Regions from separate parts of the Streptomyces sp. NBC_00224 genome, predicted to be linked through region 2. Evidence: riboswitches for the same ligand, from Rfam matches in the RefSeq annotation. Region 2 holds a riboswitch; each other region holds the start of a gene.
The links. Region 2 has a riboswitch for cobalamin ahead of OG965_RS26860 (ribonucleoside-diphosphate reductase subunit alpha). Riboswitches for the same ligand answer to the same signal wherever they lie in the genome.
Positions count from the first base shown of each region.

Region 1: it holds a riboswitch for cobalamin, as region 2 does, so the genes downstream of both, OG965_RS11930 (cobalamin biosynthesis protein) here and OG965_RS26860 (ribonucleoside-diphosphate reductase subunit alpha) in region 2, are expected to answer to the same signal.
Region 3: it holds a riboswitch for cobalamin, as region 2 does, so the genes downstream of both, OG965_RS03680 (FecCD family ABC transporter permease) here and OG965_RS26860 (ribonucleoside-diphosphate reductase subunit alpha) in region 2, are expected to answer to the same signal.
Region 4: it holds a riboswitch for cobalamin, as region 2 does, so the genes downstream of both, OG965_RS33985 (acyl-CoA thioesterase) here and OG965_RS26860 (ribonucleoside-diphosphate reductase subunit alpha) in region 2, are expected to answer to the same signal.

Region 1 is NZ_CP108106.1:2,661,950-2,669,401, reverse strand. It holds gene OG965_RS11935 (cobyric acid synthase) at 1-847, opposite strand, end outside; gene OG965_RS11930 (cobalamin biosynthesis protein) at 844-1,773, opposite strand; cobalamin riboswitch at 1,881-2,023, opposite strand; gene OG965_RS11925 (hypothetical protein) at 2,135-2,359, opposite strand; gene OG965_RS11920 (anion permease) at 2,396-3,661, opposite strand; gene OG965_RS11915 (class II aldolase/adducin family protein) at 3,883-4,569, shown strand; gene OG965_RS11910 (alpha/beta hydrolase) at 4,617-5,741, shown strand; gene OG965_RS11905 (hypothetical protein) at 6,063-7,385, shown strand; gene OG965_RS11900 (VOC family protein) at 7,392-7,452, opposite strand, start outside.
Region 2 is NZ_CP108106.1:5,992,159-5,999,610, reverse strand. It holds gene OG965_RS26880 (extracellular solute-binding protein) at 1-548, opposite strand, end outside; gene OG965_RS26875 (GntR family transcriptional regulator) at 832-1,596, shown strand; gene OG965_RS26870 (DUF3311 domain-containing protein) at 1,740-1,994, shown strand; gene mctP (monocarboxylate uptake permease MctP) at 1,991-3,610, shown strand; cobalamin riboswitch at 3,823-3,964, shown strand; gene OG965_RS26860 (ribonucleoside-diphosphate reductase subunit alpha) at 4,093-6,471, shown strand; gene OG965_RS26855 (ribonucleotide-diphosphate reductase subunit beta) at 6,471-7,452, shown strand, end outside.
Region 3 is NZ_CP108106.1:841,154-848,605, forward strand. It holds gene OG965_RS03660 (hypothetical protein) at 1-1,018, shown strand, start outside; gene OG965_RS03665 (hypothetical protein) at 1,023-1,496, shown strand; gene OG965_RS03670 (ABC transporter substrate-binding protein) at 1,561-2,562, opposite strand; gene OG965_RS03675 (ABC transporter ATP-binding protein) at 2,571-3,356, opposite strand; gene OG965_RS03680 (FecCD family ABC transporter permease) at 3,358-4,380, opposite strand; cobalamin riboswitch at 4,524-4,655, opposite strand; gene OG965_RS03685 (hypothetical protein) at 4,778-4,918, shown strand; gene OG965_RS03690 (hypothetical protein) at 5,466-6,008, shown strand; gene OG965_RS03695 (MauE/DoxX family redox-associated membrane protein) at 6,023-6,529, shown strand; gene OG965_RS03700 (TlpA family protein disulfide reductase) at 6,526-7,062, shown strand; gene OG965_RS03705 (hypothetical protein) at 7,096-7,452, shown strand, end outside.
Region 4 is NZ_CP108106.1:7,605,761-7,613,212, forward strand. It holds gene OG965_RS33955 (diacylglycerol kinase family protein) at 1-157, shown strand, start outside; gene OG965_RS33960 (hypothetical protein) at 352-954, shown strand; gene OG965_RS33965 (ANTAR domain-containing protein) at 997-1,350, opposite strand; gene OG965_RS33970 (hypothetical protein) at 1,423-1,593, opposite strand; gene OG965_RS33975 (alpha/beta fold hydrolase) at 1,971-2,807, opposite strand; gene OG965_RS33980 (MarR family winged helix-turn-helix transcriptional regulator) at 2,931-3,368, shown strand; partial or broken gene OG965_RS33985 (acyl-CoA thioesterase) at 3,397-3,819, opposite strand; cobalamin riboswitch at 4,006-4,243, opposite strand; gene OG965_RS33990 (3-hydroxybutyryl-CoA dehydrogenase) at 4,301-5,167, opposite strand; gene aceA (isocitrate lyase) at 5,219-6,502, opposite strand; gene OG965_RS34000 (short-chain fatty acyl-CoA regulator family protein) at 6,885-7,452, shown strand, end outside.

The DNA.
Region 1 (7,452 bases), 3.3 Mb from region 2:
CGGCGGCGAGCGCGTCCACGTCCGTGAAGTTGGACATCAGCGGGACGGCGCAGACCGCGACCCGCAGCACGTCCTCGCCCACCGGCGGCGCCACCACGGATTCGCGCACGGCGCCGCGCAGCGACACGCGAAGGCCGTCCTCCTCGTCGATGCCGAGCCCGTGCGCGAACGGCAGGATCCCGTACGTGTGGCGCCCGGTGAGCCCGCGCAGCATGTCGATGCCGGGTTCGAGGAGCGAGACGTCGCCGCGGAACTTGTTGACGATGTACCCGGCGACCAGGGCCTGGTCCTCGGGGCTCAGCAGCGCCGTCGTACCGAAGAACGAGGCGAACACCCCGCCCCGGTCGATGTCGCCGACCACCACCACCGGCAGCTTCGCGGCGCGCGCGATGCCCATGTTGACGATGTCCGTGCGCCGCAGGTTGATCTCGGCCGGACTGCCCGCCCCCTCGCAGATCACGGCGTCATATGTGCCCCGCAGCCGCTCCAGACAGTCCACGACGGTGCCGAGAAGCGCTTCCTGGCGTCCGCCGTGGTAGCCGCTGGCGCTCAGTTCGCCCACCGGCTTGCCCATCAGTACGACCTGGCTCGACCGGTCGCTCCCCGGCTTGAGCAGCACGGGGTTCATCAGCGCGGACGGCTCGACGCGCGCCGCCTGCGCCTGCATCGCCTGCGCCCGCCCGATCTCGGCGCCCTCGCGCGTGACGAACGAGTTGAGGGACATGTTCTGTCCCTTGAACGGCGCGACCTTCACGCCCTGGCGCACCAGCCACCGGCAGATCCCCGCGGTGACGACGCTCTTCCCCGCGTCCGATGTGGTGCCCGCGACCAGCAGTCCGCCGCTCATGTACGTACCTTCCTCACCGCGATCGCCACACCCAGCGCCAGCCAGCCCACCCGGCGCGACAGCCGCACCGCCCGCTCGATGTCCGGGACCTCCACCGCCCGGCCGCCCCCGTTCAGGACGGGCCGGTGCTCGACACGGCCGCCGTACGAGAGGGTGCCGCCCAGCCGTACGCCCAGCGCGCCCGCGAACGACGCCTCGACGGGGCCGGCGTTGGGGCTCGGGTGCTTGCGGGCGTCGTCCCGCCACGCGCGCGTGGCGGAGCGCGGCGCGCCCCCGGCGGCCACCGCCAGCGCGGCGGTGAGCCGGGCGCCCGGCCAGCCCGCCACGTCGTCCAGCCGCGCCGAGGCCCAGCCGTACCGCAGATGGCGCGGCGAGCGGTGGCCGACCATCGCGTCCAGCGTGTTGACCGCGCGGAACGCGACCAGGCCCGGCACCCCCGCGAGCGCCCCCCACACCAGCGCGCCCACCACGGCGTCCGAGGTGTTCTCGGCGACGGACTCGACGACCGCGCGCGCGATGCCGGGCGCGTCAAGGGACTGCGGGTCGCGCCCGCACAGGTGCGGCAGGCGCGCGCGGGCCGCCTCGACGTCCCCGGCCTCCAGCGCCTCGCCGATCGCGCGGGCCTCCCGGCCCAGCGAAGTGCCTCCCACGACGGCCCAGGTGGCGGCGGCGGTCAGCGCGACGGACGCGGCGGGAAGCTTCCGTACCGCGCGCGTGGCGAGCAGCGCGGCGCCCGCGGCGCCTCCGGCGCACACGGCGGTGTGCAGCGCGCCCCAGCCCCGGTGGTCGCGCCACAGCGCGCGCTCCACGGCGGCCGCGGCACGGCCGAACGCGGCGACCGGGTGCCCGCGGCGGGGGTCGCCGAGGAGGAGGTCGCCGAGGAGACCGGCGGTGGCGCCGTACGCGAAAGTGCGATCGGCACGCATGGGATCAGCCCGCCGCAACGCCGCGAAGAGCTCTGGTACTTCCGGGGGGTGCCGACAACAGGCAGGCGCGCATGGCGGTATGTCCTCACTCAGGGTGTCCGCGCCCTGGTACGACGTCGACCGGCGGTGAGAGTTCCTGGCTCACGGGGATGATTCCCCGATGACAGTGGCGGGACCGCGCCGGATTCGCACCGGCTTCCTCTTCTGCCGCCGTAAATGGCTCGGGCAGTCCACCACGCCCGGGAACGCCCGTCAACTCGCTGCTGACCTGCGACGGGAGAGTGTGTTGGGGCACACAGAGAACCGCCCTCCGGCCGGGCCGGAGGGCGGTTCAGAGGTGTGTGCGGCGCTGCTCGCCGGGCTACTTGCCGACGATCAGGTTGATGCCGTACGCGACGGCCGCCGCGCAGAGCGCGAAGCAGAGGTAGGCGGTGGTGCGGGCCACGGCGACGTTGCCCTTGCCGGCCGCGGCCGACTGCTGCTTGCTGAGGCCGACGATCCCGACGGTGAACAGGCCCACCAGGCCGACGGTGACGATGAGGCTGACACCGAAGACGGTGCCGAGAGCTGCCCAGTCGATGTGCATGACGATTCCTTTGGGGTGCGCGGCCGGGTCGGCCCGTTAGACGACAGCCGGGCGGGCCGGGTCGACGGGGGCCACCGGGGCCGGGGCCGGGATGGTGGCCGTCAGATCGGCGGCCACGGCGGCGGCGGTGGGCGGCGGGGTGACGGCGGCGATCGCGGTGGTCACGACGCCCGCGGGCTCGGCCGGGGACTCGGCCGGGGTGGCGGTGGCAATGACGTCGTTGTGGTCGACCGGCTCGCGGCGCGACAGCTTCCAGATGAAGCCGGAACCCGCGATCAGCAGGATCGCCACGAGGACGATGCCCCAGGTGCCCTGGCCGGTCAGGAACTCGGCGCCGGCGCCGACCAGACCCGCGGCGGGCAGGGTCAGGCCCCACGCGATGAACATGCGGGTCGCGGTGGACCAGCGGACCACACCGCCCTTGCGGCCGAGGCCGGCGCCCATGACGGAGCCGGAGCAGACCTGGGTGGTGGAGAGCGAGAAGCCGATGTGCGAGGAGGCCAGGATGACGGTCGCGGCACCGGACTGGGCGGCGAAGCCCTGCGGCGGCGCCAGCTCGGTCAGGCCCTTGCCCATGGTGCGGATGATGCGCCAGCCGCCGAGGTAGGTGCCCATGGCGATGGCCATGCCGGCCGAGACGATGACCCACAGCGGGGGGTTGGCGCCCGGGTGCAGCACACCGCCGGCGACCAGGGCGAGCGTGATGATGCCCATGGTCTTCTGCGCGTCGTTGGTGCCGTGGGCGAGCGAGACGAGACCGGCGGAGGCGATCTGACCGGCCCGGTAGCCCTTGGCGGTGGCCTTCTCGTCCGTATTCCGGTTGATCCGGTACGTCAGACGCGTGGCCAGCATCGAGGCGACGCCCGCGACGATCGGGGCGGCGACGGCGGGGAGCAGCACCTTGGTGACGACGGTCGAGCCGTTCACCGAGGACCAGCCGGCCGACATCACGGCCGCGCCGATCAGACCGCCGAACAGGGCGTGGGACGAGCTGGACGGCAGGCCGAGCAGCCAGGTCACCAGGTTCCAGAGGATCGCGCCGACGAGCGCCGCGAAGATCACCTCTGTTCTGATGCCCTTTTCGTTGATGATCCCGCCGGAGATCGTCTTGGCGACCTCCACTGACAGGAACGCGCCGACCAGGTTGAGCGCGGCGGACATGGCGACCGCGGCTTTGGGCTTCAGGGCGCCGGTCGAGATGGTCGTGGCCATCGCGTTGGCGGTGTCATGGAAACCGTTCGTGAAATCGAACACTAGAGCTGTCACGACCACAATGGCGAGCAGCAGCGTGATGTGTTCCATTTACCCAGTCAATCGTTCGACGTCAGTGGCTGGACGAACGTAAGTAACCTGGATGAACGGAAGGTGAACTGGGTCGGGCTTCACGGTGTATCTGACCGGTTTTTGGCGTGGTTTTTGACATGGGCAGCCCCTGACAAACCCCGCGAACCGGCCATAGGTCCTATTGAAGAGATTCTGGTCACTCTGCTACCCCCGGCTCGGAGCCTGCGAGGATCGCCCCCATGGGAGAGCCGAACGACTCCGGAGCGACCGCCGCGGCCTGGGCCGAACTGACCGCCACCGCGCGCCGCACCGCCGAGGAAGGCCTGGTCGTGGGCACCTCGGGCAACGTCTCCGTACGCGTCGGGGAGCTGGTCCTGGTCACCCCCACCGGGGTCCCCTACGACCGCCTCGGCCCGGACGACACCGTCGCTGTCGACCTCACCGGCCGCCAGGTGACCGGCACACTGCGGCCCACCAGCGAGCTGCCGATGCACCTGGCCGTATACCGGCACACCGACGCCCTGGCCGTCGTCCACACCCACGCCGTGCACGCCACGGCCGTCTCCACCCTGGTCACCGAGCTCCCGCCGGTCCACTACATGACCGCCACGCTCGGTGGTCCGGTCCAGGTCGCGCCCTACGCGTTGTACGGGACCGAGGAACTGGCGCGGAACATGCTGCGCGCCCTCGAAGGCCGCACCGGCTGTCTCCTCCAGAACCACGGGACGATCACCTACGGAACCACTCTTTCCCAGGCATACGACCGCACCGCCCAGCTGGAGTGGATGTGCCGCCTCTGGCTCGCCGCCTCCTCCGTCCCCGGCCGCACCCCCTCCCTGCTCTCCGGCGCCGACCTCGACCGGGCCGCCGAACAGTTCCGGGGGTACGGACAGGGGGACGCCCCCGGCCCGGCCGTGCTCCGGTAGGCCCCCGCCCACTGGCCGTGCGGCCGCGCACTGCCGACACTGGAACGGTGCGCCCGGCTACAGCGACGGCAGCGGCCGTCACCACACTCATCGGCGTCGGCGCGGCAGCGGTGGCCGCCGGACGGTACGCGAGCGACGCGGCCCTCAAGGCGCCGCCAGGCCGCCCGCTGCCCACCGACCCCGAGCTCACCGTGCACGCCACCGGGCCCGGGCGGATCGCCCTGACCCGGTGCCTGGCCTCGCTGCGCCCCGGGACGTACGGGATCGAGGGTCCCGGCATCCGCGCGGTGGTCGGCGAGGTCGTCGACGTGCCGCATCCGGCGGACACCGTGGTGCGCCGCCTGGAGCGGGTCACCCGGGGCACCCCGCAGCCGGGGGACCGGGTCCGGCTCACCCCACAGCTCCACCACGGCACCCCGAAGGAGGCGCTCGGCCTCGACTACCAGGACGTCGAGATCCCCGCCGAGCTCGGTGTGCTGCCCGCCTGGCTGGTGCAGGGCGTACGGAACACCTGGGTGATCACCGTGCACGGCCTGGGCACCACCCGCGAACACCCGCTCAACGTCATCGGGTTCCTGCACCGCCATCGGCTGCCGGTGCTCGACCTCGCCTACCGGGGCGACGAGGGCGCCCCCCGGTCCCCGGACGGCCTCGGCCACCTCGGCGACTCGGAGTGGCGCGACCTGGACGCCGCCATCCGCTACGCCGTGCGCTCCGGCGCCGAGCGCGTCATCCTGCACGGCTGGTCCACCGGCGCCACCATGGCGCTGCACGCCGCCGCGAGCTCCGGGATGCGCGAGCACATCCGGGGCGTCGTCCTCGACTCGCCGGTGCTCGACTGGGAGGGCACGCTGCGCGCCCTCGCCCTCGCCCACGGCGCCCCCAGCGCGCTGCTTCCGCTCGCCGTCCGGGCCGCGCAAGGCCGCACCGGTCCGCACGGCGACCATCTGCGCGAGGCGGCCGACCCGGCCGCCCTGCGCGTCCCGGCGCTGGTCTTCCACGGCCCCGACGACACCCTGGCCTCCTGGCACCTCACCCGTGAACTCGCGGCCCGCCGCCCCGATCTGGTGACCCTTCACACAGTCCAGCACGCCCCGCACGCCTCGATGTGGAACGCGGACCCCGCCCGCTACGAGGAGGCACTGCGGCGCTTCCTGACCCCGCTCATGTGACGCGCGGGGCCGGATCCCCCGAAGCGGCGCACGGGGGGCGCGCCGCACCGCCCCGACGATCAGGGCGCCCATTCCGTTTCTGCAATCGGCCCGTCAACGGACCGCGCCACCCCAGAGGACAGCCCCGGAGCCCGGCCGCGCCCGGCCCGTGCGGGAGCCGGACTTCCCCCATTCCGTTTGGGCTTTCTGCCTGTCAACGGGAAGACTGCATCCGTGACGTCCCGGAAGCCTGAAGAGAAGTTGCCGCGAGACTCCAGACTGCGGCTTGTCCGCGCACCGCACGCGAAGGATGCCCGACCCCTCGCCAGCGCACGCCGGGCCGTGAGCGACCGCCGCTCCCCGGCGGGCTCCCGGCCGCCCGAGGGCACCCCGGCCGCCGCCGAACTGGCCCGCCAGGCCAGAGCGGTCCTCGCCGACGCCGTACGCGTCGCCCGCTGGGCCGAGGCCGAGCGCGCCCGGGGCAGCGCGCCCCGCCCCGCCCCGACGGGCACCCTGTCCGGCGCCGCCGCCGAACTGGCCGCCGCCACCCTGCGGCTGACGCCCGCCCAGGTGCGGGCCGGCTGGGACCGGGCCCGGCTCGCCGGACTCGTCGAGCTGCACGGCGGCACCGCGCGCCCCGGCTGGCGGCTGCGCGCCTGGGACCGCGACGACGCCGCGGTGCTGCGCGGCTGGGTCGCCCTCTTCGACGCCTGGTCGATCGTCCACCCCGCCCCGGCCGCCATCGCGCCCGCCGCCGTGGCCGAGGTCGTCGAAGCCGTCCCCCAGGTGCTCTCCCTCCTCCAGCTCTCGGCCGGTCCCGTCCTCGTACCCGCCCTGCTCGATCTGCTCGGCCAGCGCGTCGACGAACTGCGCGACGAGCGCTGCGAAGTCCCATACGGCACCGACGCGGACGGCACCGGCGGCGACCGCCCCGCCTCCCTTGCCTTCCTCTCCCTCCTCCTGGACTGGGTGCTCGCCGGGCTCGCCGCCGTCGGCGCGCTCACCCTCGGCGAGGGCTCGGCCACCCTCACCCCGCTGGGCAGCTGGGCGGTGTGGGTCAAGCTGGAGCAGATCTGCGTCGCCGCGCAGAGCCCGGCCGGCAACATCGAGCAGTCCGCCGAGGACATGCTGCGCGGCTGCGCCCGGCTCACCCCCGGCCCGGCCCGCGCCGAGTACCGCGCCTGGCTCGCCGCCCGGCCCGTCGGCAGCGCGGTGACCGAACTGCTCGACGCGGCCCGGGGCGAGGACGCCCTGGTGCGCGGGCTCGCCTTCGAGGCGCTCCGGGTCGTCGGCGCTCCCGCCGAGCCCGAGGTGCGCGCCGCCACCGACGAGATCTTCCTGCGCCCCTACGCCCTGCTCTGGCTCGCCGAGCACGAGGGGAGCGACCCCGAGGACGTCACCGCCGTCCTGACCCGCGAGGAGTCCACCTGGCTCTGGGTCGACACCGCCGCGGCCGTCGCCGACCACGGCGAGGTCGAGCTGATGGTGCGCCACCTCGACTCGGCCGTGCAGGGCACCGTGCCCGCCCTGCTCGACGAGGTCAGGGCCGTCGGCCACCCCCGTACCGTCCAGGTCCTGGTCGCCCTCGCCGCCGCCCATCCGGACCCGGCCCTGGCCAAGGCCGTGCGCCGCGCGGCCTTCCAGGTCCACACCGGCGGCGTGTAGCCGGGGTCAGCCCGCCGCGCCGGGGGCGTACGTACCGAAGCTCCACACGTTGCCCTCGGCGTCGCGC
Region 2 (7,452 bases):
ATCTTGTCCAGGTCGGCGGTCAGCTCGGTGTACGTCTTCGGGGCGGCGCTCACGCCCGCGTCGGCGGCGATGTCCTTGCGCCAGGTCGCCACGCGGCCACCGGCGTAGTAGGGGACGCCGTAGGTCTTGCCGCCGTACGAGACCGAGGCCTTGAGGCCGTCGAGCCACGCGGAGGAGTTGTCGAACTTCGACGGGTCGATCTCGGCGAAGGCGCCCTTGACCGAGTAGGCGAGCATCTCGGTGTTGCCCATCTCGACCACGTCGGGGGCCTTGTCGGTGGCGAGCACCGCGTCGAGCTTGGCGTTCTTGTCCGGCCAGCCGTAGTACTCGTGGCTGATCTTCAGGCCCGGGTGCTTGGCGACGATCGCGTCGTCCGCGGCCTTGACCAGGTCCGGCCAGTTCTTCTGGGCGTCGACGGTCAGCCAGACCGTGAGCGACTTGGCGTCGCCGCCCTTGGCGCCGTCGTCCTTCTTGTCGTCGTCGCCGCACGCCGCGATGCTGACCAACATGCCCGCGACGCCGATCGCCGCGATGAGCTTGCGCTTCACGCCACCCTCCTCAGGGATGCTGCAACCCCCCACCCACCGCGAAGACATACGACGTGTACTGCCTGTGGGGCTGGGACCTGGTCTTTAATGGTTTAGACCAGTACCGGGAGCTTGGCCTAGACCTTTAGGGGTGTCAAGGGTGTATAAGAAGGGCTGTCGCGTCCGTTATCGGACCGACACCTGAGGGAGGGCGACGACCCGTGACCGGTCCGTGCCACCATGTGAGCCGCGACAGACGGAGGAGCCGGTGACGGCAGCAGCGCAGCACTCGGGAAGGCGGGCCATGGCCACCGACGGGAGCGGTACGGAGACAGAGGCGGGCGCCGGCGCCCGTACCGCTCGCGTGCCCAAGTACTACCGCCTCAAGAAGCATCTCCTCGACATGACGGAGACCCTTCCGCCGGGCACCCCGGTGCCGCCCGAGCGCACCCTGGCCGCCGAGTTCGACACCTCCCGCACCACCGTGCGCCAAGCCCTCCAGGAGCTGGTGGTCGAGGGGCGCCTTGAGCGCATCCAGGGCAAGGGCACCTTCGTCGCCAAGCCCAAGGTCTCCCAGGCGCTGCAACTCACCTCGTACACCGAGGACATGCGCGCCCAGGGCCTGGAGCCGACCTCTCAGCTCCTGGACATCGGCTATGTCACCGCCGACGACACGCTGGCGGGACTGCTCGACATCGCGGCGGGCGGCAGGGTGCTGCGCATCGAGCGGCTGCGGCTCGCCAGCGGCGAGCCGATGGCGATCGAGACGACCCATCTGTCCGCCAAGCGCTTCCCCGCGCTGCGCCGCTCCCTGGTCAAGTACACCTCTCTCTACACCGCCCTCGCGGAGGTCTACGGGGTACGGCTCGCCGAGGCCGAGGAGACGATCGAGACGTCCCTGGCCACCCCGCGCGAGGCCGGGCTGCTCGGCACGGACGTGGGCCTGCCGATGCTGATGCTCTCCCGCCACTCCCTGGACGGCGACGGCGAGCCGGTGGAGTGGGTGCGCTCGGTCTACCGGGGCGACCGGTACAAGTTCGTGGCGAGGCTGAAGCGACCCACCGACTGACATAGCCGGAAATAGCCTCCGGCCTGCACCGACTCCGCACTCTTTCACCACGTCCGCTATCCGGACGGGGCTTTCGCGACGGTTATCCGTCCCCTAGATTTCCTGCGCATTACACAGGTGAAGTGAGGGGACGGAGCCAACGTATGCCGGAATCAACGCAAGAGCGGAGACCGGTGATCACGCCCGCGCGCGTGGTCATCGCCTTCTGCCTGATCGCGCCCTTCGTGGCGATGCTCTGGGTCGGTTCGTACGCGAAGGCCGACCCGGCGCTCGCCGGGATCCCGTTCTTCTACTGGTACCAGATGCTGTGGGTGGTCATCTCGACCGCGCTCACGATGCTCGCGTACAAGCTGTGGCAGCGCGACCAGCAGGGCCGCAAGGCGGGTGAGGGCAAGTGACTCTCGCAGCCAACGACGGTGTGAACGGCGTCGCGCTCGGCGTCTTCATCTTCTTCTTCCTGGCCGTCACGGTCATCGGCTTCATGGCCGCCCGCTGGCGCCGCGCCGAGAACGAGCAGAGCCTCGACGAATGGGGGCTCGGCGGCCGCTCGTTCGGCACCTGGGTCACCTGGTTCCTGCTCGGCGGCGACCTCTACACGGCGTACACGTTCGTCGCGGTTCCGGCGGCGGTGTACGCGGCGGGCGCGGCCGGGTTCTTCGCGGTGCCGTACACGATCCTCGTCTATCCGCTGATCTTCACGTTCCTGCCCCGGCTCTGGTCGGTCTCGCACAAGCACGGCTACGTGACCACATCGGACTTCGTACGCGGCCGGTTCGGCTCCAAGGGCCTCTCGCTGGCGGTCGCGGTCACCGGCATCCTCGCCACGATGCCGTACATCGCGCTCCAGCTGGTCGGCATCCAGGCGGTGCTCGACGTGATGGGCATCGGCGGGTCCGGCAACTGGTTCCTCAAGGACCTGCCGCTGCTGATCGCGTTCGCGGTGCTCGCCGCGTACACCTACTCCTCGGGCCTGCGCGCGCCCGCGCTGATCGCGTTCGTGAAGGACGGCCTGATCTACCTCGTCATCCTGGTGGCGATCATCTACATCCCGATCAAGCTCGGCGGCTTCGACGACATCTTCGCGGCGGCCCGGCACAAGTTCGAGACGCCCAACGCGGCCGGGAAGCCCACGGGCGCCCTGGTGCCCCCCGAGGCCGGGCAGTGGACCTACGCCACACTCGCCCTCGGCTCGGCGCTGGCGCTCTTCATGTACCCGCACTCGATCACGGCGACCCTCTCCTCCCGCAGCCGCAACGTCATCCGCCGCAACACCACGATCCTGCCCCTGTACTCGCTGATGCTGGGCCTGCTCGCGCTGCTCGGCTTCATGGCGATCGCGGCCGGGGTCAAGGTCAAGAACGGCCAGCTGGCGATCCCGCAGCTCTTCGAGGACATGTTCCCCGACTGGTTCGCGGGCGTGGCCTTCGCGGCCATCGGCATCGGCGCGCTCGTCCCGGCGGCGATCATGTCGATCGCGGCCGCGAACCTCTTCACCCGCAACATCTACAAGGACTTCCTCAAGCCGGACGCCACGCCGGCGCAGGAGACCAAGGTCTCCAAGCTGGTCTCGCTCCTGGTGAAGGTCGGCGCGCTGGTCTTCGTCCTCACCATGGACAAGACGGTCGCGATCAACTTCCAGCTGCTCGGCGGCATCTGGATCCTGCAGACCTTCCCGGCCCTGGTGGGCGGTCTGTTCACCCGCTGGTTCCACCGCTGGGCGCTGCTGGCGGGCTGGGCGGTGGGCATGGCGTACGGCACGCTCGCCGCGTACGGGGTCGCCTCGCCCACCCAGAAGCACTTCGGCGGCAGCTCCAAGAACATCCCCGGCATCGGTGAGATCGGCTACATCGGCCTCACCGCGTTCCTCCTGAACGTCGCCGTCACCGTCGTCCTCACGGTGGTCCTGCGAGCCCTGAAGGCCCCCGACGGCGTCGACGAGACGTCCCCGGAGGACTACACGGCGGACGCGGGCGACCCGGGCGTCAAGACGGAACTCCCGGCCGCGACGCACTGACACGAGCAACAGGAAATCGGGCCGCCGGGAAACCCCGGCGGCCCGTTTTCGTGCCCGGGGAATGCCCCGTACCGCCCGCAGGTTGCGGCGTACGGCAAGCGTCTAGGGGCGCGGGGAACTGCGCGACCAGCCCAAGACGGCCCGCAGTCGAGCAACTACCCAACAAACACGCTCCGGTACGGATGCGACACAACATGTGGGGGTGCCAACACAGCGCGGCACAAGATGTATGCTCGTGCTCGCTGTCGCCGCAGGGGAATCCGGTGCAAATCCGGAACTGTCCCGCAACGGTGTACTCGTATGCATTTGCGTACCTGTTCAGTCCGAGGACCTGCCGACAGCGCGCCCTGGCCGTCCGGTCCGGGTGCCAGACGTCCGGGCCTCGCGGAATGGGCATGTGGACGCGGCGTACCCCCGAGGGGGTGTGTCCGTGTGCCCGCGCACTTCCCCAAGGCCCCGTGCCGAGCGAGGAGTGCCCCCACGTGACCATCGCCCCTGCGGATCCCGCCTCAGCGATCGCCGAAGAGCCGGCCGATGCCCCCGGGACCGCCCTGCTGCGGACCCTGACCGACCTCACCGCCGATCTGCCGGACACCGACCCCGGCCGTGTCGCCGCCGCCGCGCTGCGCGGCCGCAACGCGCGCTCGGACGAGGCGGAGCTGCGTGGGCTCGCCACCGAGGCCGCCGCCGGTCTGATCTCCGAGGACCCGGCGTACTCCCGCCTCGCCGCCCGGCTGCTGACGCTCACGATCGCCGACGAGGCCGCGACCCAGGGCTCGGTCTCGTTCTCCGACTCGGTCGAGGTCGGCCACCGCGAGGGCCTGATCGCGGACCGCACCGCCGACTTCGTACGGCTGCACGCGGACCGTCTGGACGCGCTGGTCACCGCCTCCCTCGCGGACGGCGCCGACGACCGCTTCGGCTACTTCGGCCTGCGCACGCTCTACTCCCGCTACCTGCTGCGGCACCCGATCACCCGCCAGGTCATCGAGACCCCGCAGCACTTCATGCTCCGGGTCGCGGCGGGCCTGGCCGAGGACGACTCGGTGCGCGCGCTCGACGAGGTCGCCTCGCTGTACGGCCTCATGAGCCGGCTCGACTACCTGCCGTCCTCGCCGACGCTCTTCAACTCCGGCACCCGCCACCCCCAGATGTCCAGCTGCTACCTGCTGGACTCCCCGCAGGACGAGTTGGACTCGATCTACGACCGCTACCACCAGGTGGCACGCCTGTCGAAGCACGCGGGCGGCATCGGCCTCTCGTACTCCCGCATCCGCTCGCGCGGCTCGCTCATCCGGGGCACCAACGGCCACTCCAACGGCATCGTCCCGTTCCTGAAGACGCTGGACGCCTCGGTCGCGGCCGTCAACCAGGGCGGGCGGCGCAAGGGCGCGGCCGCGGTCTACCTGGAGACCTGGCACTCCGACATCGAGGAGTTCCTGGAGCTGCGCGACAACACGGGTGAGGACGCCCGGCGCACGCACAACCTGAACCTGGCGCACTGGATCCCGGACGAGTTCATGCGCCGGGTGGACGCGGACGGCACCTGGTCGCTGTTCTCCCCCGCCGACGTGCCGGAGCTGGTCGACCTGTGGGGCGACGAGTTCGACGCCGCCTACCGCAAGGCCGAGGCGGCCGGTCTCGCCCAGAAGACGATGCCGGCCCGGGACCTGTACGGCCGGATGATGCGCACCCTGGCGCAGACCGGCAACGGCTGGATGACCTTCAAGGACGCCTCCAACCGCACCGCCAACCAGACGGCGGAGCCCGGCCACACGGTCCACTCCTCCAACCTCTGCACCGAGATCCTGGAGGTCACGGACGACGGCGAGACGGCCGTCTGCAACCTCGGCTCGGTCAACCTCGGCTCCTTCGTGCTCGCTTCCGGCGAGATCGACTGGAAGCGCCTGGACGAGACCGTCCGTACGGCCGTGACCTTCCTGGACCGGGTCGTCGACATCAACTTCTACCCGACCGAGCAGGCCGGCCGCTCCAACGCCAAGTGGCGTCCGGTGGGCCTGGGCGCGATGGGCCTCCAGGACGTCTTCTTCAAGCTGCGCCTGCCGTTCGACTCCCCCGAGGCGAAGGCGCTCTCCACCAAGCTGGCCGAGCGCATCATGCTCACGGCGTACGAGGCGTCCTGCGACCTCGCCGAGCGCTCGGGCCCGCTGCCCGCGTGGGACAAGACCCGTACGGCGCGCGGCGTGCTGCACCCCGACCACTACGACGTCGAGCTGAATTGGCCGGAGCGCTGGACGGCGCTGCGCGAGCGGATCGCCTCGGTCGGCATGCGCAACTCGCTGCTGCTCGCGATCGCCCCGACCGCGACCATCGCGTCCATCGCCGGTGTCTACGAGTGCATCGAGCCGCAGGTCTCCAACCTGTTCAAGCGCGAGACGCTCTCGGGTGAGTTCCTCCAGGTCAACGGCTACCTGGTGGAGGACCTGAAGAAGCTCGGTGTGTGGGACGCGCAGTCCCGCGAGGCGCTGCGCGACGCCAGCGGCTCGGTCCAGGACTTCAGCTGGATCCCCGCCGATGTGCGCGCGCTCTACCGCACGGCGTGGGAGCTCCCGCAGCGCGGCCTGATCGACATGGCGGCGGCCCGCACCCCGTTCCTGGACCAGTCGCAGTCGCTGAACCTGTTCCTGGAGACGCCCACCATCGGCAAGCTGTCGTCGATGTACGCGTACGCCTGGAAGCAGGGTCTGAAGACCACGTACTACCTGCGCTCGCGCCCGGCGACCCGGATCGCCCGCGCCGCCCAGGCCGCCGCCCCGATCCCCGTCCAGCAGGCGGCCCCCGACGCCGACGCGATCGCCTGCTCCCTTGAGAACCCCGAGTCCTGCGAGGCCTGCCAGTAATGACCACCAACTCCGAGAAGAACCTTCTCGACCCGGGCTTCGAGCTGACCCTGCGCCCGATGCGCTACCCGGACTTCTACGAGCGCTACCGGGACGCCATCAAGAACACCTGGACGGTGGAGGAGGTCGACCTCCACTCCGACGTCGCCGACCTCGCCAAGCTCACGCCGGGCGAGCAGCACATGATCGGCCGTCTGGTCGCGTTCTTCGCGACGGGCGACTCGATCGTGTCGAACAACCTCGTCCTGACGCTCTACAAGCACATCAACTCCCCCGAGGCGCGGCTCTACCTGAGCCGTCAGCTCTTCGAGGAGGCCGTGCACGTCCAGTTCTATCTGACGCTGCTCGACACGTATCTGCCCGACCCGGACGACCGCGCCGCGGCGTTCGACGCGGTCGAGGAGATCCCCTCCATCCGCGAGAAGGCGCAGTTCTGCTTCAAGTGGATCAACGAGGTCGAGAAGCTGGAGCGCCTGGAGACGAAGGCCGACCGCCGCCGCTTCCTGCTCAACCTGATCTGCTTCGCCGCGTGCATCGAGGGCCTGTTCTTCTACGGCGCCTTCGCGTACGTGTACTGGTTCCGCAGCCGCGGTCTGCTGCACGGCCTCGCCACCGGCACCAACTGGGTGTTCCGCGACGAGACGATGCACATGAACTTCGCCTTCGAGGTCGTGGACACCGTCCGCAAGGAGGAGCCGGAGCTCTTCGACGACCAGCTCCAGCAGCAGGTCGCCGACATGATGAGGGAAGCGGTGGAGGCCGAGCTCCAGTTCGGCCGCGACCTGTGCGGCGAGGGCCTGCCGGGCATGAACACCGAGTCGATGCGCGAGTACCTCCAGTGCGTCGCCGACCAGCGCCTCCAGCGCCTCGGCTTCGCCCCGGTGTACGGCTCGTCGAACCCGTTCTCGTTCATGGAGCTCCAGGGCGTCCAGGAGCTCACGAACTTCTTCGAGCGCCGCCCGTCCGCGTACCAGGTCGCGG
Region 3 (7,452 bases), 5.2 Mb from region 2:
GCTCACGCCGCTGCGCGACAAGGGCTACTGGGAGGGCGCGGCCGCTCCGTACGCCTGGCGGATGATCGACGACATCGAGCGCCAGATCGAGGCGGCCGCCAAGGTCGCGCAAGCGGCGGTCGGCGTCCTCGACGACGCGCTCGGCGAACTCAAGACCGTGCAGAAGGATCTGAAGGACGCCGTCCGGCGTGCCCTGGAGAGGGGCCTGTACATCGACAAGGACGGCGCCGTCTCCCCCGACATGGTCGGCGGCGTCTGCAAGGTGATCGAGAAGGGCTCTGCGGACGCGAAGGCCATCGAGGACGCCCAGCGGGAGATCGTCGACATCGTGAAGCGGGGCATCGTCGCCGACCGGAATCTGGCGTTCGCCCTCATGTCGGACGTCGGGCTCGGCGACTGGTTCAACACCGCCCCGCAGCACAAGAACATCGACACGACCAACACGATCAGCCAGGCCGACTACAACGCCCTCGGCCTCGCGATGCAGGGCAAGGACCCGCACCCGCTCCGTCAGGGCGACGACCCGTACTCCCTCGGCTTCGACTGGGTCACCGGCAGCGGGCCGCGCGACCGCGAATACCACGACGGCGACCGGATGACCGAGCTGATCAAGTCCAGCGTCAGCATGGAGCAGCTCCGGGCCGACACCCTCGCCAACTGGCGCAAGGACGGAAGCGACGAGGGCACCGTCAACTACTCCATCTCCAAGGGCGGAAAGATCGGCGCCCTCGAAAAGCTCATCTTCACCGACCTGCCGGCGATCGCCACGGGTGACAAGGACCACCTGGGCGAGGCGTTCGTCGGCTCGTACTCCCTCGACTACTCGGTCAAGGGCCAGGACCCCGACGGCTCCCTCGTCGTCGAGTACACGCTCAAGAACAAGACCAGCAACGAATCCTTCCTCCACTTCGTCGGCTACTACGACTGGCTGAAGAAGACGAACCGCGAGGACGGCGTCTTCTCCACCGTCGGACAGCACATGACCTGGACCGAACGCATCCCGGCAGCAGGGAAGTAGCACCGTGCCCCACCACTCCCGACGCGCCCTCGGGGCCGTCGCCGCCCTCGTGGTCCTTGCCGCCACGCTCACCGCATGCGGTTCCGACGCCCTCCAGCGCTGCGTCCCGGTCGCCGCCAAGTCCGCTACGCCCGGCGAACTCATCGGCAGTTACGAGGGCGCGCACGAGGCCGATGGAGTGCGTCTCACGCTGTCCTCGGGCGGTGCCATGCGGGCGGAGAAGTGGCCCACCGGCGACTACCACCGCGCCAAGCTGGGCGACACGTTCAACGGCTCCGGCACCTGGGAGATCGAATCGGCCACGGCGTCCCGGGACCGCGCGCTGCTGCGCCTGCACTTCACCAAGCCCACCCTGTTCCTCCAGGGCGACACCCTCGACAAACTCACCATCGGCATCGACACCAATCGCACGGACCTCTACGAGGACTTCGACCCCGACGTCTGCCCCGACTTCCGGCTCCAGCTCCGAAAGCCCTGACCGACGGGCCGCCGGGGGAGGCCCGAACGGTCTCCCCCGACAACGAGCACCCCGGTGCCCACCGTCACCGCTTCCCCGCCACCTCCCGCAGATACGCGCCGAAGCGGGCGATCGCCGACGGGTTGCGGGGGCTCTCCACCAGGTCGGCGTAGTCGAGGGTGAAGATGCGCCGGTTCTTGACCGCGGAGACATCCCGCAGAGGGGCGTAGGAGAGCAGGAACTTCTTCTTCGCCTCGGCGCTCACATCGCCGTAGTCGCAGATGAGGATCACGTCGGGGTTGCGCTGGACGACGCTCTCCCAGCCCACCGTGGTCCAGGAGTCCGCCACGTCGTGCATGACGTTGACGCCGCCGGACTCGGTGATGATCTGCTCCGGGGCGGCGTAGCGGCCGGAGGTGAAGGGCTGGTCGCGGCCGCTGTCGTAGAGGAAGACCGTGGGCCGGTCGGCGCCCCGGGGTGCCTTGGCCCCCACGTCCGCGACGCGCTTCTTGAAGTCGGCGATCAGCCGGGTGGCCCGCTCCTCGACGCCGAAGAGCTTGCCCAGGTTGGTCAGGTCCGCGTAGAGCGCGTCCAGCGGCGGCATGATGCCCCGCGAGGACTTCGTACGGCTGTTGCGGCAGGACTCGGTGAGGACGTACGAGGGGATACCGAGCTTGCGCAGCGCGTCGGGGGTGAAGCCGCCTTCTTCGCGGAAGCCGTAGCTCCACCCGGCGAAGACGAGGTCGGCGCGGGCGTCCAGGACGTTCTCCTTGGTGAGCTGGTCCTTCGAGAGCCACTTGACCTTGTCGTAGCCGCCCTTCCAGGGCACGTCGCTCAGGTCGCCCTTGTCGTCGGGCATCGCGAAGCCGGCCATCCGGTCCTCAAGGCCCAGGGCCAGCATCAGTTCGGTGATGCCGACGTCGTTGGTGACGACCCGTTCCGGGACCTTGTCGTAGGTCACCTCGCGGCCGCAGTTGGTGAGGGTGACCGCCGCGGACTTGGTGTCCTGGGACTCGGACCGCTCGACCGACGCACCGCAACCGGTGGTCACGACGAGGCAGACGGAGGCGGCGAGCAGCTTGCGCATGGGCGTCCTTACGGAGTGGGCCGGGTGGGCCTGATGGTCGGAAGCAGGTCGAACAGGAGCTGGACGGCGCCCGTGAGGGGATGCCGTACGCGATGGGCGCGGACGCCGAACACCTCGGCGAGCAGCTCCGGTTGGAGGACGTCGTGCGGGGGCCCGGAGGCCACGATCCGGCCCCCGTCGATGACGTACAGCAGGTCGCAGTGGGCCGCGGCGAGGTTGAGATCGTGCAGCGCGGCGAGCACGGTCACCCCGCTCTCGCGGACCAGGGACAGGACGTCCAACTGGTGGGCGATGTCGAGGTGGTTGGTGGGTTCGTCGAGGACGAGCACCTGCGGCTGCTGGGCGAGCGCGCGGGCGATGAGCACCCGCTGCTTCTCTCCGCCGGACAGGCTGAGGATGCCGCGGTCGGCGAGGTGGGCGACGCCGGTGCGCTCCATGGCCCGCGCGCAGATCTCGCGGTCCGAGGCCGCGGTACGGCCCTGGTGCGGCAGCCGTCCCATGGCGACCACCTCGGCCACCGTGAAGTCGAAGTCGGCCGAGGACTCCTGCGGCAGCGCCGCCAGCACGCGGGCGGCGGCCCGGGGATCCATGGCGTGCAGGTCGTCGCCGTCGAGCCGGACCGCTCCCCCGGCGGGCCGCAACGCCCGGTACACCGTGCGCAGCAGAGTCGACTTCCCGCTGCCGTTGGGGCCGACGAGCCCGACGAACGCCCCGCTGTCCACCGTGAGCCGGACGTCGTCGACCAGCCGGGTACGAGCGGCCTCCACCGTCACGCCGTCGATGTCGATCCGCACGTCAGCGACCTCCGAACGCATGGCCGCTCTGCCGCATCAGCAGGACGAACGCGGGGACACCGACCACCGCGGTGATCACCCCTACGGGCAGTTCGGTCGGGGCGAGCAGCAGCCGGGACAGCACGTCGGCCCAGACGAGGAGCACCGCACCCGCGAGGGGCGCGATCACGAGGACGCGCCGGTGGTCGGCGCCCACCACCATCCGTACGACATGAGGCACCATCAACCCGACGAACCCGATGGCCCCGCTGACCGCGACGACGGTCCCGGTGACGGCGGCGGTCACGAGGAACAGCTCCCGGCGCAGCCGCGAGGGCGGCACGCCCAGCGCGGCCGAGGTCTCGTCCCCCATGGCGAGCGCGTTGAGCGCCTCGGCCCGCCACCGCAGCCAGATCCACCCGGCCGCCACGGTCACGGCGGCAATCGGCAACTGCGCCCAGGTCGCCCCGCCCAGACTGCCCAGCAGCCACATCATCGCGGACCGGGCGGCCTCGCCGCGGGCCGCGCCGAACACCATGACGGTGGTGATGGCCTCGAAGCCGTACGCCAGAGCCGTGCCCGTCAGGATCAGCCGCAGCGGCGTCAGCCCATGGGGCGAGCGGGCCACGGCGTACACCAGGACCATGGCCGCGAGCGCGGAGACGAACGCGGAGACGGACAGCGCCCACACCCCGAGCCCGGCGAACGCCCCCAGCAGGATGACGGCGTTGGCGCCCACGGCGGCGCCGGAGGAGATGCCCAGGACGAACGGGTCGGCCAGCGCGTTGCGGACCATCGCCTGCACGGCCACACCGACGGCCGCGAGACCCGCCCCGACGACCGCGCCGAGCAGCACTCTTGGCAGACGGATCTCCCAGACGATGGTGTACGAGGCCGCGTCGGCCGCCGCCACGGTTCCGCCGGTCAGTCCCGCCCACAGGAAGCGGAGTGTGTCCGCCCAGTCGATGTCGGCGGCTCCGAGCCCGACACCGCACACGAGCGATGCCACGAGTAAGAACCCAAGGCCGAGGCTGAGGGGCAGCACGGGTATCCGGCTGGCGGCCTTACTTCGGCGCACGGTGGGGACCGTCCTTCACATGGGCCGCCTGCTGGACGGCACACAGGAGACAGCCCGTACGGCCGTGATCCGACCGCGCGGTCCCCTCTCGCAGTCCACGGCGAGCAGTCAGCGGGTCGCAGGCCCCCCACGGGCGATCGGGCTCACACGGAGGCCGTCGGGCAGCCGTGCACACCGTTGCGGGTCAGCGCCGGAATCCCACCGGACTTCCCCCACAGGAGACGAAGGGAGCCTAACAAACGCCGTGCGCGGTGTGTTTACGGACGGTGGGTGCGGCCGATGGGTCATGGCGTCGCGGATTCGGCGGGGGTAAAGACGCCATGGGCGAGGGTGGCCAGGATGGCGTCGACCGGTTCATGGCGCGGTGCGCCGTCCTCCCCCGCTCGTGGCGATCCCGACAGGAGCGAACTTCACCTTCGAGATCCCCGAGGGCGAGGAACCCGTGCTGAACGTCATGGGCCTGCCCGGCGACGGACATGACTGCTCCGCACGGACCACGGGCTGAATGAAGCCAACCACCCGATCCGCGCCACCAGGGCCACTGCCCCACCTGCCAGGCGTCCCAGGGCCGAATTATGGAGTCCGCCCGAATCGGGCTTCCGCGACGTACTGGCCCCAGGACGCGAAGGGCTCACGCCAGGGGCTGTTGGGACGTGGTGCAGAAATCCCGAAGTGCTGGGCAGGCTGTCTCTGAGCGCCGGACAGACTCCGCCGAAGCTGCCAGTTGCAAATACCGCCTGGCCTCATCTCCTCTATTGAGTACTGCTGGATATGGCGACCTCCGGGGCCGCAATTCAGGATGCATGAATATTTGAACCGTAATCCAGTGCGACCGCCCCTCAGTTTGGCCGAAAGTAAAGGTCAAGGTGGTGTCAACCCTGCCCATACGGGCCAGTCTTGCTCGGCGAGAATCGGCCTCTGACGGTGCGTCAGGCATGGCTCTCAATAGCCGAAATTGTGCGGGCGGAAGCAAAATCGGCCATCGGTCGGTGTGTGATTGACAGCCCTTCAGGCCCACGACAGCATTGTTTTCTCAATCGTGAGGAGGCGTCATGGACCGGGCAAGGAAACGCCTGACACGCAGAGCCGCACTCACCGCCGCCGTGGCAGGAGCCGGCTCTGTCGCCGTCAGCGTCCCAGCGAGCGGCGCCGCCACCGCGCGGGGCCGTGGCCCCGGGAGCACGGCCCGCACCGATCTGGCCCGGGTCCGCTCGGTCACGGCGGACTCGCTGCACGTCGACTTCCCACAAGCGGGCACGCGCACGCGCTCGCTGATGGCGCCTGATGCGCCGGCCTCGCGGGAGACCGTGCCCATGGCGGGGTTTCCCCAGGGCGTCGTTCCCCGGCCCGGCGACCGTGTGATGGTCACCGACTGGTGGGACGGCAGGGAGACCGCCGCCATACCCGTCGTGTCGTGGGTGACCGGCGTTCCCCGACCGCTGCGGGACGGCGGGTACCGGGTCGGCGGCCGACGCGCCGCGCCCTCGCCGCTACTGGAGCGCGCGAGCAGAACCGGCACACGTACGGCCGTCTGCCTGCTGGACACCGAACTGGCGACTGCCCAGGTCATGGCCGTGCGGCCTCCCTCGCGGTGACGGCCCTCGCGGCGGTGAACGCTCTCGTCCGCCTGGTGGCAGCCGTGCTGCTCCTCTACGCGGCCGTCCACAAGCTGGCCGCCCCTCGCGCGTTCCGCTCGACCCTCACCACCCTGGGTGTGCCGTGGCCCGCGCCGGTCTCCGCGGGCGTTCCCGTACTGGAGCTCGCTGCCGGGTTCACCCTGCTGAGCGCTCCGCGCTCGGTGGTGGCCGCCGGGCTGGTGGCCGGGCTGGGGGTGGCGTTCGCGGTTGCGGGCGTGCTGGCCCTGCGGAGCGGGACGAAGGTGAAGTGCGCCTGCTTCGGCCGGGTCGGGGCCGGTGATCTGGGACTGCGCCAGATCGCGGTCCTGCCCCTGTGGGCCGGGGTGGCCGCCGTGGCCCTCCGTACGCCGGAGCAGTCACCGGCCGGGCCTGCGGCAGCGGCAGCCGTGATCTGGGGACTGGCGGTGTGCGCGGCCCTGAGGGTGGTGGTGCTGATGCGAAGGAACCGGGAGGACATGCAAGCGATGGTGCCGCAATGATCTTCCTGTGGATCGTGGTGACGGTTCTGTCCCTGCTCGTGTCGATCTGCCTGATGGCACTGGTGGACCAGTACCAGACCCTGCAACTGATCCGGGGACGGCTGGAGTTGGACGACGCTCCCGCTCCTGTCGTCATCCCCGGCGACCGCGTGCTCGCGCCGTCTGCCATCGGCCTGCCCGCCGAGCTGGATCACCGGGAGCATCTGGTGGTCCTCTTCCTCTCGACCACCTGCGCTACGTGTCGGGCTCTTGCGAAGAAGCTCGGCGGCAGGCCCCCGGACAACCTGTGGGTCGTACTCGTGGAGGGCGATGCCGAGCGGGCCGCCGACTGGTTCGCCGCCGCCGGGCTGCCCCGCACTCGGGCGACGGTGGATCTGGACGGGCGCATCAGCGACGCGTTCGGCCTCGACGTGACCCCCGCGGCATTCGTCTACCGCCGCGGCGAAGTACTCCTTGGGCAGACCATCCCCTCGTTCCGCCAGCTCGACTCTCTGCTCAGCTCGGACGCCGTGCCGCCGTCCCTGCTGCCCTGAACCAGCCGAGAAGGGAAGAAAGGAGACACCCGTATGAGCACGACCACCGTGTGCAGCCAGTCGACGGGCGTGGCCGCGGCACTTGAGGAGTGGGACAGCCATCCCGCCCGGCGACGCCGGGTACTGCGGGTCTCGGCCACCGCGTTCATCGCCGGTCTCTCGGCGCTGTTCCTGGGCGACCGGGCCAACGCCGCGGACTGCCAGGGCTCGCCGTGCTGCAGCCTGGCGAAGTGCGAGGAATGCAGCTACGGGGAAAGCAAGGACCGCTATAGCTGCCCGAGTGGCTACAACCGCCGAACGTGGAGCTGTGTCAGCGGCAGCAACCGGTACTACTGCGGCGAATGCGCCACGGGCACCGACTGCTGGTCCGGTCCGTTCGCGTGCTCCATC
Region 4 (7,452 bases), 1.6 Mb from region 2:
CGTCTACCAGGAGACCACCGCCGTTCGCCTGCGGATCGACGGCGTGGGAAAGGCGGGCGACTACACCCGCGACGGCGAAGTCAGCCCCGCCGCCGACACCCTCGTCCTCGACAAGAGGGCCCGGACACTCACTGTCTACCTGCCTGAGCGACACTGATCCAGTGCCGTCAGCGGGACGGCACCGCGGTGCCGTCCCGGGGCTATGCTGTGGGGGAGACGCCCCAGACCCCGGCGGTGCACTGCCAGTTGGGCACCACGCCCGTCCCGCACGTCTGCCGGTCTCCTGAACCGAGGCGCCCCATGCGTACTCCGCAGCACCCGCACGAACCCGACACCTCCCAGCCGTCCGCCATGGACGCCGTGCGCCTGCGCCGACTGAACCGCTGGCAGGCCGAGGACCAGCGCGAAGACCTCGCGGACCTGTACGTGGAATCCTCCACAGCGCCATCCGGTGAGGAGTTCCACGGCCGACAGGAGTTCCTGCACCGCTTGGCGGATGGCGTACAACAGCCGGGATTCGACATGCTGGTCGCCGAGGCCGAAGCGCTGGCCGGCTGCGCGTACGGAGTTCCCCTGGCGCGTGACGGTTCCTGGTGGCAGGGGTTCGACGGCCCCCTGCCCCAGAACCTTGAGCAGCTCACCGCGTCCGGACATGTCTTCGCGATCACCGAAACCGTCATCCATCCCCATGAGCACGCGCGCGGGCTTGCCCGCCGTCTTCAGGAGCGCCTGCTCGCCGACCATCAAGCGTCGCTTGGCGTCACCCTGGTCGATCAGTCCGATCACTCGGCGTCCGCCGCGTTCGCGGCCTGGGGTTGGCAGGAGGTCGGACAGGTCCACCGGCAGCCGCCCGGCCCAACAGCGTTACGTGTACTGGTCCTTCGGCTGGGAGAGCGTACGACAGAGCATCCCGACGGCCTGGCTCACAATGCCGGGACCCAGCGGCCCGAATAGCGGCGCCCGCCGGAAGTGGAGCCGCCCGCACCACACGAGTCGTCACCGCCGATCGTGGAGGCGCCTCAGCGCGTGACGCAGTTCGCGTTGCATCGGCGCCGGGAGCGACTCGCCCTGCGCCGTGGCGACCAGGGCCGCAGCCACGTCCCGGAGCTTGATGTTGCAACGCTGCGACACATCCACCAGCAGACCCCAGGCCCTCTCGCTGGAACACGGCGCCAGGGCCATCACCATGCCGCGCGCCTGGTCGATCACCGCACGGCTCGACAGGGCCTTGTTCAACTGATCGTTCTCGGCACGCAGTTCGAGGACCGCGGCCACAAGAGCCGCATCCTGCGCCGAAGCCGCGGCCGTCCATCTCCGCTGTTCGCCATAGGGCGTGATCGTTTGATGCATGGTGCCTGTCTCGTAGCGCGGTGATGAGAGCCATGGCCTACGCCCCCAGGGCTTGTCCGGTCGGAGTGCTGCTCATCGTCGGTCGGCTGCATGGAGCCGCCGCAGGGCGCGGCGCAACGCCCGGTGCATCTGGAGCAGGACCATCACCATGCCGCATGGCTGGTCGACGAGCGCGCGGTCGGCCATCGTCCGCCGCGGCTGATCGTTCTCGGTGCGCAGCGCGGTGACCTCCTGCTCGGACACGGCGGGCCTCCCGGGAACGGAATGGGACATCGCTGCCAGGGGCCGGGGCGTCACCCAACAGCGTAGTCCTGCCCAAAGGTTGCGGATACCTTGCGACGCCGGCGCGTATCTGTGCGACGTAGATGGCCACCTGGCATCTGGTCGGGCCTCGGCCCCCTTCGTCCTGCTCGCCTTCCGCCCCATGATGCGCGACCGCCGGCCGACGGTGGCGAGCTGTTGCCACAAGGTGCCATTGGTTGGTGTGAGAGCTGTCCGCGGTACGGCGGTCACGGTAGGTCAACGGTCGGGCGGGCCCAGAGGAGGTGCGCCGGCCTCGCCCCGCACCCGGATCATCGCGGTGCGGAGCGAGACGGGGAACCCCGGTTCTCCGGCACTGCCTAGCCCTCGTGGCCGTGGACCTCGCGCAGGAAGTCCACCAGGACCCGGGTGAATTCCTCCGGTTGCTCCATCGTCGTGTAGTGGCCGGCGCCGTCCAGCTCCGTGGTGCGGCCGTGGGGGACGGCGTCCATCAGGGCCGCGACGGTGTCGAGCAGGCCGGGCACGTCGAGGGCGCCGTTGATGGCCAGGACCGGGATGGCGATGTCCTTGGCGCGGGAGGCCAGGTCCTCGACCGGGACGAGGTGGTCCGGCTCGTCCGGGGTGTGCTTCATCAGCGTGCGCGTCGCCATCTCGCGGACGTGCGCCACGATCGCCGGATCGATCTCGTCGAGGCTGCGCCGCGGCCCCGCGATCCACTCAAGGAAGCCGTCGAGGTAGCCCGGGAGGTCTCCGCCGGCCAGTGCGGTGTGCTGCCGCTCGGCGACGGCGGCGGACCAGGGGTCGGTCAGGTCCGGCTCGCCCAGCCCGCGGCCGCTGACCACCAGGGCGCGCACCAGCTCGGGGTGCTCGACGGCCGTGTCCACGCCGATCATCCCGCCCATCGAGACGCCCACGAGTACGACCTGACGCAGCCCCAGGTTCCGCAGCAGGTCCGCCAGGTCGTCGGCCTGTCGGAACGGCTTTGCGGCATTGGCGGAGCGGCCGTGGCCCCGGGCGTCGGGGGCGATGACCCGGTAGCCGAGGGCGGTGAGGCCCGGGATCAGGGTGTCGAACTGGGTACTGTCCGCGAAGACGCTGTGCAGGAGCACCAGCGCCTCGCCGTCACGGGGTCCCTCGTCGCGGTAGGTGAGCAGGCCGTCGGTGGACTGGAAGGTCTCGAACAGGATCTCGTTCATGACAACCAAGGTGTCATGAATGCCCGAAGATGGCAACCCGGTTGTCATGTGGCGTGAGAGAGTGATCCCGTGACCGAACCGACCTCCGTACCCCTGTCCCCCGACGAACTGCCGGGACGTCTCATGGAAGTCTTCGCACTCGTCGGCCCGCTCTACCGCCGCGTACAGCGCCGGATCGAGCTGGACGCCGCCCAGAACATCTCCGTGGGCGTGCGCGCCGTGCTGGACCTGCTGCGCGAGAACGGCCCGATGACCGTGCCGCAGATGGGCCGGGCCCAGTCGCTGAGCCGCCAGTTCGTGCAGCGGATGGTCAACGACGCCGCCGAGCGGAAGCTCGTCGAGAGCATTCCGAACCCCGCGCACCAACGCTCCTCGCTGATCCGGCTGACCGGTGAAGGCCAGGCGGTGATCACCGCCGTGACCGCTCGTGAGTACGCCCTGCTGCGCCAGGTCGGCGGCGACCTCAGCGATGCCGACATCGCCGCCTGTGTCCGGGTGCTCGGCCGGATGCTGGAGCTCTTCGACGACGTCGACGTCGTTTCGGAGTCCGGAAGCCCCTGAGCGGAGGTGCGGAGGTACGGCGCTGTCACGTGGCGGTGGTCAGCTCCGGGACCCCCCTCGGCGTGCCGTCCGCGTCGATCGCGACGAACGTCAGCTGGGCCGTGGCCACTTCTGTCGTGGGGCCGGACGCGTTCCAGCGCTCGGCCGTGACCTGGACGGCGACGTCCATCGAGGTGCGGCCCGCGCGTTCCAGTTCGGCGTGGACCGTGAGCAGGTCGCCCGCGCGGACGGGGGAGAGGAACGCCATGCGGTTCACCGAGACGGTGACGGCGGGGCCGTCCGCGTGGCGGCCGGCGGCGGCCGCGGCCGCGTCGTCGATCAGTTTCATGACGACGCCACCGTGGATGGTGCCGTACAGGTTGGTGTCGTGCTCGCTCATGATGTGGGCGAGGGTGACCCGGGAGTCGGCCGGTGCCTTGTGGGCGCGGCCGGTGGTCGTGCGAATGCCCATGGGGTTCACGGGACTCTCCTTCGCGAGTCGCGGGGGTATCCCGGCGGTTGGTGCGAGGAGCCGGATTTCGCCAAGGTCGCGAAGGGCGCGGAGGAACGGCAGCGCCGGTGGCCACGCGTGTCCGGCTGCGTGTCCGCCCGCTCCGCCGGCCCTCCCCTCGAAGGCCGCCGAGATCGCCGTACGCACGGGTGGCGTACGGGCAGTGGCAGGTCTTCGGACTCGCGGGCGCGTCCCCACACGTACGTATGACGACGTGTCAGGCACCTACTGGCCGTCGCTTCCCGGGCCCGGCGTGCGGGCCCAGTGCTGATGACGGCGGTCGTTCCCGCTCACCGCTGCGGGGCAGTCCCGGATTCCCACCGGGTTCCCTCTTGCGACGCATCCCGCCTGGCGGACGGGGCGAACCAGCTGCGGTGACAGCGTAACCAGAGACCGGCAACCGGACGGCAACCGGCTCCGGGCGCGCGACACCCGTACGCCCTCACTCCGCCCCGTACCGATGGAAGCCGCGGCCGCTCTTGCGGCCCAGCAGGCCCGCCTCGACCATGCGCTGGAGGAGGGGCGGCGGGGCGTACAGCGGCTCCTTGAACTCCGCGTACAGGGACTCCGCGATCGCCGCCACCGTGTCCAGGCCGATCAGGTCGGCGAGCCTGAGCGGGCCCATGGGGTGGGCGCAGCCCCGTTCCATGCCGGCGTCGATGTCGGCCGCCGTGGCGAACCCGGACTCGGCCATGCGGATCGCCGCGAGGACGTACGGCACCAGCAGGGCGTTCACCACGAACCCCGCCCGGTCCTGCGAGCGGACCGTGGTGCGGCCCAGGACGGACGTGGCGAACTCCTCGACCCGGGCCAGGGTTTGAGCCGAGGTGTGCAGCGACGGGACCACCTCCACCAGCGGCATGACCGGCACCGGGTTGAAGAAGTGCAGCCCCACCACCCGGTCCGCGCGCCCGGTCGCCATGCCCAGGCGCATGACCGGGACGGAGGACGTGTTGGTCGCCAGGATCGCGTCCGGGTCCTCCACGGCCTTGTCGAGCGCGGCGAAGACCTCGGCCTTCAGCGCCGGGTCCTCGGGGACGGCCTCGACGACCAGCTGCCGGTCGGCCAGGTCGTCGAGGCTGCCGCTGAACACGAGCCGGGCCAGGGCGTCGTCCCGCTCGGCGCGCGTCGCCTTGCCCCGCTCGACGGCGCGGTCCAGGGAACGGACCAGCCGCTCGCGCGCCGCCCGGGCCGCGGTGGCGTCGGCCTCGCAGACGACCGTGTCGAGTCCGGCCCGGGCACACACCTCCGCGATCCCCGACCCCATCTGGCCGCCCCCGACGACCCCCACGCGCTGGATTGTGCTCATGATCCCTCCGTACGTTGTTGGTGGGCCCTCGCGGGCGAATGCGCGGACGCGTCAGTGGAACTGCGCCTCCTCAGTCGAGCCGCGCAGCGCGAGCGTCTCGGCGGCCGGGTTGACCGCCGTCGAGACGACGTCGAAGTAGCCGGTGCCGACCTCCCGCTGGTGCTTGACGGCGGTGAACCCGTCGTGCTGGGCGGCGAACTCCCGCTCCTGAAGGTCGACATAGGCCGTCATGCCGGACTCCGCGTAGCCGCGCGCCAGGTCGAACATGGCGTGGTTGAGGGAGTGGAATCCCGCCAGGGTGATGAACTGGAAGCGGTAGCCCATTGCCCCCAGCTCCCGCTGGAACTTGGCGATCCGGTCGTCGTCCAGCGCCGCCCGCCAGTTGAACGACGGCGAGCAGTTGTACGCGAGCATCTGGTCGGGGTAGCGGTCGTGGATCGCCTCGGCGAACGTACGGGCCTGTGCCAGATCGGGTGTGCCCGTCTCCATCCACAGCAGGTCCGCGTACGGGGCGTAGGCCAGGCCGCGCGCGATCACCGGGCCCATGCCGGGCTCGACGCGGTAGAAGCCCTCGGCGGTGCGCTCGCCCGTGGCGAACCGGGCGTCGCGCTCGTCGACGTCGCTGGTCAGCAGGTTGGCGGCGAGCGCGTCCGTGCGGGCCACGATCAGAGTGGGGACATCGGCGATGTCGGCGGCGAGCCGGGCGGCGTTGAGGGTGCGGACGTGCTGGGCGGTGGGGACGAGGACCTTGCCGCCGAGGTGGCCGCACTTCTTCTCGGACGCCAGCTGGTCCTCGTAGTGGATGCCCGCCGCGCCCGCCGCGATCATGGCCTTGGTCAGCTCGAACGCGTTGAGCGGCCCACCGAACCCCGCCTCCGCGTCCGCGACGATCGGCGCGAGCCAGTCCGTGGTGTCGCCCGCGCCCTCGGCGGCGGCGATCTGGTCGGCCCGCAGCAGCGCGTTGTTGATGCGGCGCACCACGGTGGGCACGGAGTTCACCGGGTAGAGGCTCTGATCGGGGTAGGTGTGACCGGCCTGGTTGGCGTCGGCGGCGACCTGCCAGCCGGAGAGGTAGATCGCCTGGAGCCCGGCCTTCACCTGCTGGACGGCCTGGCCGCCGGTCAGCGCACCGAGCGCGTGGATGTAGTCCCGCTCGTGCAGCTGCCGCCACAGCCGCTCGGCACCGCGCCGGGCGAGGGTGTGCTCCTCGCGGACGCTGCCCGACAGCCGTACGACGTCCTTGGCGCTGTAGGTGCGCTCGACCCCTTTCCAGCGGGGCTCCGATGCCCAGCGCCGCGCGAGCCGCTCGGCCGCTGCCGTGACGTCCTGTGTCATGTCCATCTCCTGGGAGTGCGAAGGGTGTTAAGGAGGGTGGGGAGTGAGTGGGGGAGTCGTCGCCGGGGATGATGCGGCCGCCCGGAACCGTAGCCACGCCTGGCCCACGGGCCAACGGCTGAGCCGTCGGGCAGGACAGGTCGGGTGCACCGAGAGTGGAGTGGAGCGGCTTCCCGACCGGTCGGCCCGAGCTTGGTTCCGAGCGGCCGCGGTACGACTGTGGCAGGGGCCCCGGGCGGGTGTCGATGCTGGCCGGAAGCCATGTTGTGCGAATCTTTCCGCCCCGATCCGCCAACTTTGCGAAGCCGCCCGTGAGTTACGCTGATCGCGTCCGATCGGCTCGCGGGGTGCGTACGGCCGCCCGCACGCGAAGGGGGACGCGGTGAGCAAGACGTACGCCGGGGCGCGGCTTCGGCGGCTGCGCGAGGAGCGGCGGCTCAACCAGGCCGAGCTGGCCAGGCTGCTCGCGATCTCGCCGAGCTATCTGAACCAGATGGAGCACGACTCGCGCCCGCTGACCGTGCCCGTACTGCTGCGGCTGACCGAGGCGTTCGGCGTCGACCCGTCGTTCTTCTCCGAGCACGACACCACCCGGCTGCTCGCCGGACTGCGTGAGGCCATGGCCGACCAGGTGTCCGCCGCCCGCGTCTCGCCCTCCGACCTCGCCGATCTGGCGGGCCGGCTCCCGGCCGTCGCCGAGGTGCTCCTGGACCTGAGCAGACGCAACCAGGACCTGACCGAGCGGCTGGCCGAACTGGCCGACGGGCGCGACGACACGGCGCCGCCGGTCGCGGCCCGCACCCCGCACGAGGAGATCCGCGACTTCTTCTACCGCCGACAGAACTACCTCCACGACGTGGACTTGGCCGCCGAGGAGCTGGCCGCCGCGATCGGCATCCGCCCCGGCGAGGTCCGCCAGGCGCTCGCCGCGCGCCTCGCGGACCGCCACG